DNA from 3 places in the Bradyrhizobium sp. UFLA05-89 genome. Region 1 is predicted to be linked to each of the others. Evidence: predicted binding sites of a transcription regulator. Region 1 holds the regulator's gene; each other region holds the start of a gene.
What was found. The regulator LexA, encoded in region 1, represses DNA repair genes until DNA is damaged. The targets are predictions, from matches to a motif close to TGTTCNNNNTGTGTTCNG.
Positions count from the first base shown of each region.

Region 1 (3,276 bases):
TGATCCGAACCGGCAAGGACAATTTTCTTCTCAAGGAGTGGCTTGCATCTGATGCTGATCCGCGCGGCGCGACTGATGCGTCGCTCGCCGATGGCGTCTCATGCGACGAAGGCGGTTGCGTGACGCCGCTCGCCGATGGTCGCCTGGTCGCGCTCTCGTTGCGTATCGACGCGCTGGCGGACGATTGCAGCCGCGCCGCGCTGGTGGTGACGGCGAAGCCTGCAGCAGCCGGTTGCGCGGCGATGGTCGTGGATCGCGAGCGTCTGAAGACGCAGGGCGCACTCGCGCTATCGCGCGATGGCGACGGTTTCACGCTGCAAACGGTGAAAGCAAGGAGCGCAAACCGCCCCTGGTCGCCGGCCGGGGCCGGCGATAGCGATTTCGAGCTCAGCCTCGCACCGCGGCCGGCTACTCCACGCAGCAAGGATGCTACGCCATCGGAGGCCGACCTGCAGGCCGAGGATTGAAAGACGCGTCAGCCGATCGGCAGGCGTGTCGTGGGCGTCGTGGTCGTGTGCTGCTCGACGGCGGGCTGCTCTGTCTTCTCGCCGAGCGGCTGCGTCACCGGCAATTGCAGAACCGTGGCACGCTGTCCCTCGACGAGCTGCGTTACCAGCACGTAGTTGCCGTCGGGGAATTCGATCGCATCATGATGACGATCGGGAATGTGCGGATCGACCTTACCGAACTTGCCGACGCGGGAATTGACGGTGCGCGTCCAGATCCAGCGATTGTCGTAGCGGACGTTGTCGGCGAAGGCGAGCTCGGTGCCTGGCAGGAGGCAGACGGCAACCGAGAGATCACGCTCCGACGCAAATCCACGCGTCGAGGTGCCGCGGAAGGTTGTCGTGACGATCGTCTCGCCGACTTGAGCGGGGCGGGTCGCAACGGCATGTAGGCTGTAGTCACACATCGGAGTGCTCCTCATGCGAGATAGCAGGTCCGCGCCCCCCCGGAGGCGCAGGCCTCTACCAGAGTTGGAAGCCTACGAGTGTATCGCGTTTGTGGGCAAATCTGCGGCCCGTCTGCGCATCGCCCGATCACATTATCTTTCCCGGCAAACGAGGAACAAAGCCTCTCGCCGAGACTCTATCTTGGTTCACATCATTCACTCACGCGAGCTTCCATCAGCGCCGGCAGCGGAGTACCCTGAAGAGGGCCAGCTCGCCTGCGGCGCAGGTGCGATCGCATTGTTGGAATTGCGGAATGGCGCGCTGGTTGCCGCCGCGTGCTCTGCCTTTCGGGCGGCGTGGCCTTTCGGGCGGCGTGGTGTTGCGCTGCATCGCTCGCAGGTGCCGATCCCGCGATCAAGGCTGCCGAGATCACGCCTAAAATCACCTGCCGCATGGGTTTTGTCCTCTGCAGCCCGCACAGCGCATTCGCGCCTGCCATGCTTGAGGATTAGCTCTGTGCAGGTGTAGGGATAATCACAGTGGAAGCGACAACGCTATTTTGCTGGAGCGGACGATCCGTCCGCCCGTATCGCCGTGCGATGGCTGGCAATCTGCCGGGCAATCGGTACTTTCTGCTGGGCAATCAGTACTTCCGATACAGCCCGATCAGCTTGCCCTGAATCTTCACCCGGTTCGGCGGCAGGATGCGCACCTCATAGGCGGTGTTGGCGGGCTCCAGCGCGATCGACGCGCCGCGCCGGCGGAAACGCTTGAGCGTCGCTTCCTCGTCGTCGATCAGCGCCACCACGATGTCGCCGGTGTCAGCGGTCTCGTTGCGCTGGATCAGCGCCATGTCGCCATCCAGGATGCCGGCATCGACCATCGAATCGCCGCGCACTTCGAGCGCATAGTGCTCGCCCGAGCCGAGCATGTCCGGAGGCACGCTGATGGTGTGGCTGCGGGTCTGCAACGCCTCGATCGGCGTGCCGGCCGCGATCCGTCCCATCACGGGCACGGCGACCGGACGCTCGCCGTCGTCGACAGACGCGCTGGCGCTCCGCACCTTGCCGAGATTGCCTTCGATGACGCTCGGCGTGAAGCCGCGGCGGCCGGCGCCTGCGGCTTGAAGCTCGGGCAGCTTGATGACCTCGATGGCGCGCGCGCGGTTAGGCAGGCGACGGATGAAGCCGCGCTCTTCCAGCGCGGTGATCAGGCGGTGAATGCCGGACTTCGAGCGCAGATCGAGCGCGTCCTTCATCTCATCGAAGGAGGGCGGCACACCGCTTTCCTTGAGGCGCTCACTGATGAACCGCAGAAGCTCGTATTGTTTGCGCGTTAACATCTCGACCAAATCCCCCGGTTGATGTCGTTCGATTCCGAGACGCCAGATTCAGCAGAAGCCGCTAGATGCTCGAAACAAATCATGAACGGACACTATATGTTCGATATGTGTTCCGCAACCACTTAATTTTGTGTGAACGCGGCGAAGTTCGCATCACGCGCGAATCAGATTGCACTCACAAGGGCAGCCGCAACACCTCGCAAGGCGTGCCTGCTTCGGCCTTTGGCGCGAACGGCGCGCGCACGAGAAGTGCTTGTGCGGTAGCAAGATTCGCAAGCAGCGAGGAGTCCTGGTGGTTGACGGGAACGGCCACCAGCGTGCCGTCCTCGCGCTCCTCGAGCCGTGCGCGCAAATAGTCCTCGCGGACGTCGTTGGGCCCGACGTCGCGCCCGAGCACGGCGCGCTCGCGGCGGTGATGAACGCGCGAGCGGCCAGCAAGCGCGCGAATCAACGGCACCATGAACAGGAAGCCGCAGACATAGGACGAGACCGGATTGCCGGGCAGGCCGATCACCCGCATCGCGCCGAGATGGCCGTGCATCATCGGCTTGCCCGGCCGCATCGCGATCTTCCAGAACGCCATCTCGAAGCCTTCGGCCTGGAGCGCTGGCCTGACCAGATCGTGGTCGCCGACCGACGCACCGCCGGTCGTGATGAGGATGTCGGCGCCGCTCTCGCGGGCCCGGCGGATCCCGGCGGTGGTCGCCGCAACCGTATCGGCGGCAATGCCGAGATCGACCGTTTCGGCGCCCTCGGCCCGCGCCAGCGCGTGCAGGGCGTAGCCGTTGGAGAAGACGATCTGGCCCGCGCCGGGCGTTGCGCCCGGCATCACCAACTCGTCGCCGGTCGCGAGAATCGCGACCCTCGGCCGGCGACGCACGGCAAGCTCCGGATGGTTCATGCCGGCGGCCAGTGAGAGGTCGCGTTCGGTGAGTCTGGCTCCCTGTCGCAGGAGCACGTCGCCCTCGAAGAAATCGACGCCAGCAGGACGGATGTGCCGTCCAGCGATCGCGGCCTCCTTGATCGTGACGCGCCTGCCGT
Region 1 covers NZ_JBANBA010000029.1:5,442-8,717, forward strand. Annotated here, with positions in the region: partial or broken gene SO139_RS17210 (ComEC/Rec2 family competence protein) at 1-467, shown strand, start outside; gene SO139_RS17215 (hypothetical protein) at 476-913, opposite strand; gene lexA (transcriptional repressor LexA) at 1,537-2,235, opposite strand; gene SO139_RS17225 (molybdopterin molybdotransferase MoeA) at 2,411-3,276, opposite strand, start outside.

Region 2 (3,276 bases), on a different contig from region 1:
GACCCGCGCCTACACCCGCAGTGAGGGCTGCTTCCCCGACGGAGTCTCGCGCACCGACAAATACTGGTGCCCGGTGGGCCGCGTCGACAACGTCTATGGCGATCGCAACCTCGTGTGCTCCTGCCCGCCGGTGAGCGATTACGCGCAAGCGGCGGAGTGAGGGATTCGTAGGATGGGCTTTGTCCAACCCATCCTAGCCGTCGGGCCAACGCATCAGACTTGCCGATCGCGCCAGAAGGCTCTGACAATGAGCGGTCGCAATTGTGAGCGCCCAAGCCTGGGATTCATCGATTCTGCCCTGCAGATCAGCGAGCGCGCGTACCTGCCAGTGCGCCCTTTCGCGTCCGAGCGGCAAAGATTCGGTCTCGGAAGCAATTCCGACAAAGGGTAAAATATCAGGATCGTCTTCGAGGCGAGCCTTGAAGCGACGCCTCGCAATCGTCCTGGCTCCTTCCACCGGGAACACGCTTCCGGAAAGTATACCTTTCGCCGTCTCAATGATGATTTGGCGAGCAGCAATGACCTCGGACTGATTCCAACTCACGGCGATCCCGGTCTCGACAACTGATCCGGTATCCCTTCTATCACGCAAAAACGAAACGGGCACTGATGACGTCGGCAACTCAACGTCCTCAGCGCCCGCTCCTCGCAAAACTCTATTCGGCTAAGTCCTACTCCTCCGTCGGCTCCTCGCCGTCGGCGTCGCGCTCGGGATTGCCGGCCAAAATCTGCTCGGCGATCAGGCCGGAGTTCTGGCGGATCGCGGTTTCGATCTTGGCGGTGACATCGGGGTTGGCCTTCAAGAACGCCTTGGAGTTCTCGCGGCCCTGGCCGAGGCGCTGGCTGTCATAGGAGAACCAGGCACCGGACTTCTCGACGATGCCGGCCTTGACGCCGAGATCGAGGATCTCGCCCATCTTCGACACGCCCTCGCCGTACATGATGTCGAACTCGACCTGCTTGAAGGGCGGCGCCAGCTTGTTCTTCACCACCTTCACGCGCGTGGTGTTGCCGACGACCTCGTCACGCTCCTTGATCGCGCCGATGCGGCGGATGTCGAGACGGACCGAGGCGTAGAACTTCAGCGCGTTGCCGCCGGTCGTGGTTTCCGGCGAGCCGTACATCACACCGATCTTCATGCGGATCTGGTTGATGAAGATCACCATGGTGTTGGACTTGTTGATGGAGGCCGTCAGCTTGCGCAGCGCCTGGCTCATCAACCGCGCCTGGAGACCGGGCAACGATTCCCCCATCTCGCCTTCGAGCTCGGCCTTCGGCACGAGCGCCGCGACCGAGTCGATCACCATCACGTCCACCGCGCCCGAACGCACCAGCGTGTCGCAGATTTCCAGCGCCTGCTCGCCGGTGTCCGGCTGCGAGATCAGGAGATCGTCGATGTTGACCCCAAGCTTGCGCGCATAGACCGGATCGAGCGCGTGCTCGGCGTCGATGAAGGCGCAGATGCCGCCCTTCTTCTGCGCTTCCGCCACCGTGTGCAGCGCCAGCGTGGTCTTGCCCGAGGATTCCGGCCCGTAGATCTCGACGATGCGCCCCTTGGGCAGGCCGCCGATGCCGAGCGCGATATCGAGCCCGAGCGAGCCGGAAGACACCGCCTCGATGTCCATCGAACGGTCGCTCTTGCCGAGCTTCATCACCGAACCCTTGCCGAACTGGCGCTCGATCTGAGAGAGCGCGGCAGCCAGGGCTTTACTCTTGTCCATGGAAGATCCTTCGACGATACGTAGGGCAGTGGCGGACATCTGGTCGTGCTCCTTATGGCGGGGATTCGCGAGAGGGACAAACGGTTGGCGAAGCGGGCCGGCGATAAAATTACCGTACACTGTTTGTTCCATGTTCGCAATATGTTCTTTTTGAGCTTCAGGTGCTGTCCGTACTTAACCCCCGGTGTCCCAAGTTGAATTTGTGAATGTCAGAATTTGTTCGCAGACTGCCTCAAGGCGTTCATGCCTCGAAACGCCTAGTCTGAATGGGGTAGGCCAATTCGTATAGGGAGCAATTGGTTGCAGTCCATCGGATTGAGGCCGCCAGTCCGCTGGCACGGGCGACGCGGCGGTTTCGGGGTCTCACCAGAATCCATGAAAACAACCCCATGCAAAGTAGCCAGCCCCTTCTGATTCCGGTTGTCGTCGAGGTTGATTTTGACAACGTCCGGAACCGCTTGTGATCAGGGGACGCGCCTTAGGTCATCTTCAAGATTGCCGCTATTGCCTGACTCATGCTCCCAAGGCCGGGACTGAAGCGGCTGGCAAAGGGCACGGCCGCCGCAATATCGCCAACGGTCACCCGCGGCCTTCCTCATCGTCGCCGTCCGCGGTTTTGGCCCATGAGGCGAGCAACGCCGCTTCCTCTCCCCGCGCGTACCGGCCTACAGCACGGCCAACAGAATGAGCCCCACAACCAGCACAACAAACCCCGTCGCCGTCGCAGCGGCGAATGATCGCTCTACGTTATCCATATGCCACCCCTGATCGGCGGGCCACGTTCCCCCATGGCATCGCCGAGCAACGCTGAGTCTCCTCAATTGCTGTGTCGTAATTTCTGCGAGTGGGTGTCGGAATTGGGACGGGATTCGTCCTCGAGATGGCGACACGACCTATCCGCAATCTGGCCTTGAACCGCCAATCGCCCGCTCCCGCCTGTAAGCTCCCTGTAAGCTGCGCGGGGTAACCTTGCTTGGCTACGGTGTTGCAGCCCAGCACCTCAGCCTCCAATAACCTTCTGCCCCGCCCGGCTCTCCCTGGCGGGGCTTTTTTTTCTGTCGCGCAATTCCCGGGATTTGCGCGTAGCCGCAGCGAAAAGGAATCGATCGCAGGGGCGGCGGGGAGGACGACCGGCAGGATCGCGGCGCAGGAGATCAGCCAGGAGGCGAGCCAATGAGGCGCCTTTGCCTTTCGACCCGCAACGAGGCGAAGCAAGGCACGTGCCGCGGCTTCATCTCACCGCGCGACGCGACCCAGGTGCCAGCGGCGGTCCGGCGGCGGATGATTCGCCGCCGCAGCCAGGCGGCTGGTTTGATAGTCCCTCAAAGCGCCAGAAGGTGATCACGCTCGTCTCGCCGCACCGCTCGCAAGTGAGCGTCTCCTCGCCGAGGCTATAGCGCCCGCGCCTGAAGACCGTAGGCGATGCCGGCTGCCTGCAATGCGGACAGACCAGAGAAAAATTTCGCGCACCCCAGCGCAACACGAGATTACGAAGCCAGCCCACGCTATCCTCTTTTACGAGGTCCAGTTTCTTAGAAGGTCAAGTTAGCAACTA
Region 2 covers NZ_JBANBA010000005.1:36,699-39,974, reverse strand. Annotated here, with positions in the region: gene gcvP (aminomethyl-transferring glycine dehydrogenase) at 1-160, shown strand, start outside; gene SO139_RS04255 (hypothetical protein) at 194-622, opposite strand; gene recA (recombinase RecA) at 672-1,760, opposite strand.
Region 2: recA (recombinase RecA) is a predicted target of LexA. The motif match lies at 1,853-1,870, and genes of this name have one in related genera.

Region 3 (3,276 bases), on a different contig from region 1:
GCCGACCGTGCCACCGGCGAAACCACCCTTCAACTTCGGGTCAGTGGAGGTGTTTTCCCAGGCGTAGCCGCCGAAGCCACCGAGGTAGAAGCCGGTCCAGTTATAGACCGCCGCTGCGGCCACCGGAGCCTTGGTGTAGGGGCGGGCCGCCAGATCGGCAGCCATGGCCGGAGCGAACGCGCTGAGTGCGAACAAACTGGCCGAAGCCAACAAAACCTTCTTCATTTTCAACTTAATCCCAGTCCCAGTTTCTGTTTTTGCCTTCCGTGCGCGGAAGGACAGCGGACGCTCTGGTCCAACTGAGGTCGTGCTTACACCAGTGAAGCCCATAGTTGTGTACCCGAGAAGCCACACCACGCCAAAACGTGTAAGTGTAGCTGACCTATTCTCGCCGAATGCATGCGCGCAGCAAAAAGGCCGGCGTTAGCCGGCCTTTTCGAGAAGAATAGTTTTGGCGGAGATCAGTACTTCGCGATGAGCGGGCCGCCCCAACGATAGTTCAGGCGGACGAGGCCCATATCGACGTCCTGGCCGATTCGGTCGCTGCCGAACGACAAACCGCCGGGCGTTGTGAAGCCAATGGTGCGGTGGCCGAGGAAGAGGTGGTCGTACTCGACGCCCACCGACCAGTTCGGCGCAAAGCCAAATTCCAGGCCGGCGCCGACTGTACCACCCCAACGCGTTTCGCGAGCCGAAGCCAGCAGCGCGCCGCTTGGGACGTCGAAGACGTCATACTTGTCGCCGACAACCGCACCGCCGCCCTTCACATAGAACAGCACGTTGTTCCAGGCATAGCCGATTTGGCCAGTGATCAGGCCGAAGGAGTCGATGCGCGAACGGTTGCGGTCGGTCAGGAAGACGGCGCTGGTGTTGTCGCCCCGGAAGTCGGCCCAGTTGCCCTGGCCTTCGAAGCCGAACACCCACTGGCTGGTCTGCCAGCGATAGCCGATCTGACCACCGACCGTGCCGCCGGTTGCGTTGTGGCAGCCTTCACCCACGAGACTGCCGGGGACGCCAGTCACGAAGCCGGTGCTGTCCACGAAGTCCCAGCATTTGTGGGCCGAGCCGCCGCCGCCGTTGATGCCGATGTAGAAGCCGCTCCAGTCGTAGATTGCGGCGACCGCCGGGGGCGGAGCCTTCACGTATGGACGCGCCGCGAGATCCGCTGCGCTCGCCGGAGCCGACAGGCTCAGCGCAACGGCACCAACGACCCCCACCAAGATCTTCTTCATTTCTGTCCCTCCGGCTGTACCCGCTTCTTTAGTCCCCGAAGCGGTCAATCAGGCGCGACGCCCAATGAATTGATGTCGCACCAAGCGTAGTCTGATTTGGAGGTAGAGTCCGTCTCCAAAAAGCAACAGTCGCGAGTGAACTGGGAGGTTCCTAAGTTAATGAATGTTAAGCGGTATTTCGCGCGCGCTGGAACCCGAAAAAGTTCCATGCGGTTCCGGTGATTTTTCGAGTATGCAACCCCATGTTGCGCGCGCATCCGGTCGCCGCCCATAGGAACAAAGCTGGAACGCTGCCTGCCCAGGTGCTATATGTGGGGATAACCTGCGGGACCGCGGGCTCGGCGACGTCCGCCAGCGTATAGGGTCCTTCAGCAAGCGGCAGCGAGCGGTTTTGGCACGGCTCCGGCTTTTTCGAGCAATTTCGCAGTTTGGAGTGGAGAGCGGCGATGGCGGGAAGCATCAACAAGGTCATTCTGGTCGGCAACCTCGGCAAGGATCCGGAAATCCGCCGCACCCAGGACGGGCGGCCGATCGCCAATCTGAGCGTCGCGACGTCGGAGACCTGGCGGGACAAGGCGACCGGTGAGCGCAAGGAAAAGACCGAGTGGCACCGTGTCGTGATCTTCAACGAGGGGCTCGCGAAGGTCGCCGAGCAGTACCTGAAGAAGGGCGCCAAGGTTTATGTCGAAGGCGCGCTCCAGACCCGCAAATGGACCGACCAGAGCGGTGCCGAAAAATACTCGACCGAGGTGGTGCTGCAGGGCTTCAACTCCAACCTCACGATGCTCGACGGTCGCGGTGGCGGAGGAGGCGGCAGCTTTGGCGAGGAGCCGGGCGGCGACTTCGGCTCCTCTGGCCCGGTGAGCAGCGCGCCGCGCCGCGCTGTCGCGGCGGGCGGTGGCCGCAACAGCGATATGGATGACGACATTCCGTTCTGAGCTGACTTGCCGTCCTAAGAGCCTGGTTCGGCGCCTTCGCACAAAGGGTCAGCGTCTCTTACCAATCTTTTGATCAAGCTGGTATTTACCGGCCGCGCTGATGTTGCGCCTGAGGATTTGATGTCGGGCGATGTGAATGGTATTAACTTCATGTTAATGCTATTTACATTGCTCGCGCCGGCTTCTCAGGCGCCATCGCCAGGACGCCTCAGCCATGACCCTCGCGCCTCTGCTTGACGCTGCTCCAGCCATTCCGCTCCATGCCTTTGCGGCGATGGCCGCTTTTGCGCTTGGCGTCGTCCAGTTCGCGGCGCCCAAGGGGACGCTGCCGCACCGGACCGTCGGCTGGATCTGGGTGGCGCTGATGGCCATCGTGGCCGCGTCATCGTTCTGGATCCACCAGATCCGGCTGGTCGGGCCGTTCAGTCCGATTCATCTGCTCTCGATCTTCACGCTTGTGATGCTGCCGCTCGCGGTGTGGCGGGCGCATACCCATCGCGTCGCCGATCACCGGCGCATAATGATCTTCATGTTCGCCGGCGCACTGGTGATCGCAGGGCTGTTCACGCTGCTGCCGGGACGCATCATGCATCAGGTGATATTGGGCTCATAAGGCAGGGTTCCAGAGGGGCCTTTCCGCTCCCTCCTGCCGAGTCTTCGCAGAAGCCGTAAGTCGTTGGAAAAATAAGCGGAAAAAGCGCCTCCCGGGACTGCGCGAGGGTGGTTATCAGACCCCCGATGCGCTATATGATTCCCGGACAAGAACTCACCGGATTTCCCCTTGGCTGACGACGATAACGACAAGCCCGGCGACAAGCCGGAGCATCCTTCGGATATTCGCCCGATCTCGATCCTCGACGAGATGAAGAAGTCCTACCTCGATTACGCCATGAGCGTGATCGTGGCGCGCGCGCTGCCCGATGCGCGTGATGGCTTGAAGCCGGTGCACCGGCGCATCCTCTTCTCGATGAACGAGGAGGGCTATACGCCCGACAAGAAGCACAAGAAGTCCGCCGGCATCGTCGGCGACGTCATGGGCCAATACCACCCGCACGGCGACCAGGCGATCTATGACGCGCTGGTGCGCATGGCGCAGCCCTTCTCGA
Region 3 covers NZ_JBANBA010000070.1:12,070-15,345, forward strand. Annotated here, with positions in the region: gene SO139_RS29395 (outer membrane protein) at 1-225, opposite strand, end outside; gene SO139_RS29400 (outer membrane protein) at 462-1,232, opposite strand; gene SO139_RS29405 (single-stranded DNA-binding protein) at 1,679-2,170, shown strand; gene SO139_RS29410 (DUF2306 domain-containing protein) at 2,385-2,783, shown strand; gene gyrA (DNA gyrase subunit A) at 2,952-3,276, shown strand, end outside.
Region 3: SO139_RS29405 (single-stranded DNA-binding protein) is a predicted target of LexA. The motif match lies at 1,505-1,522, and genes of this name have one in related genera.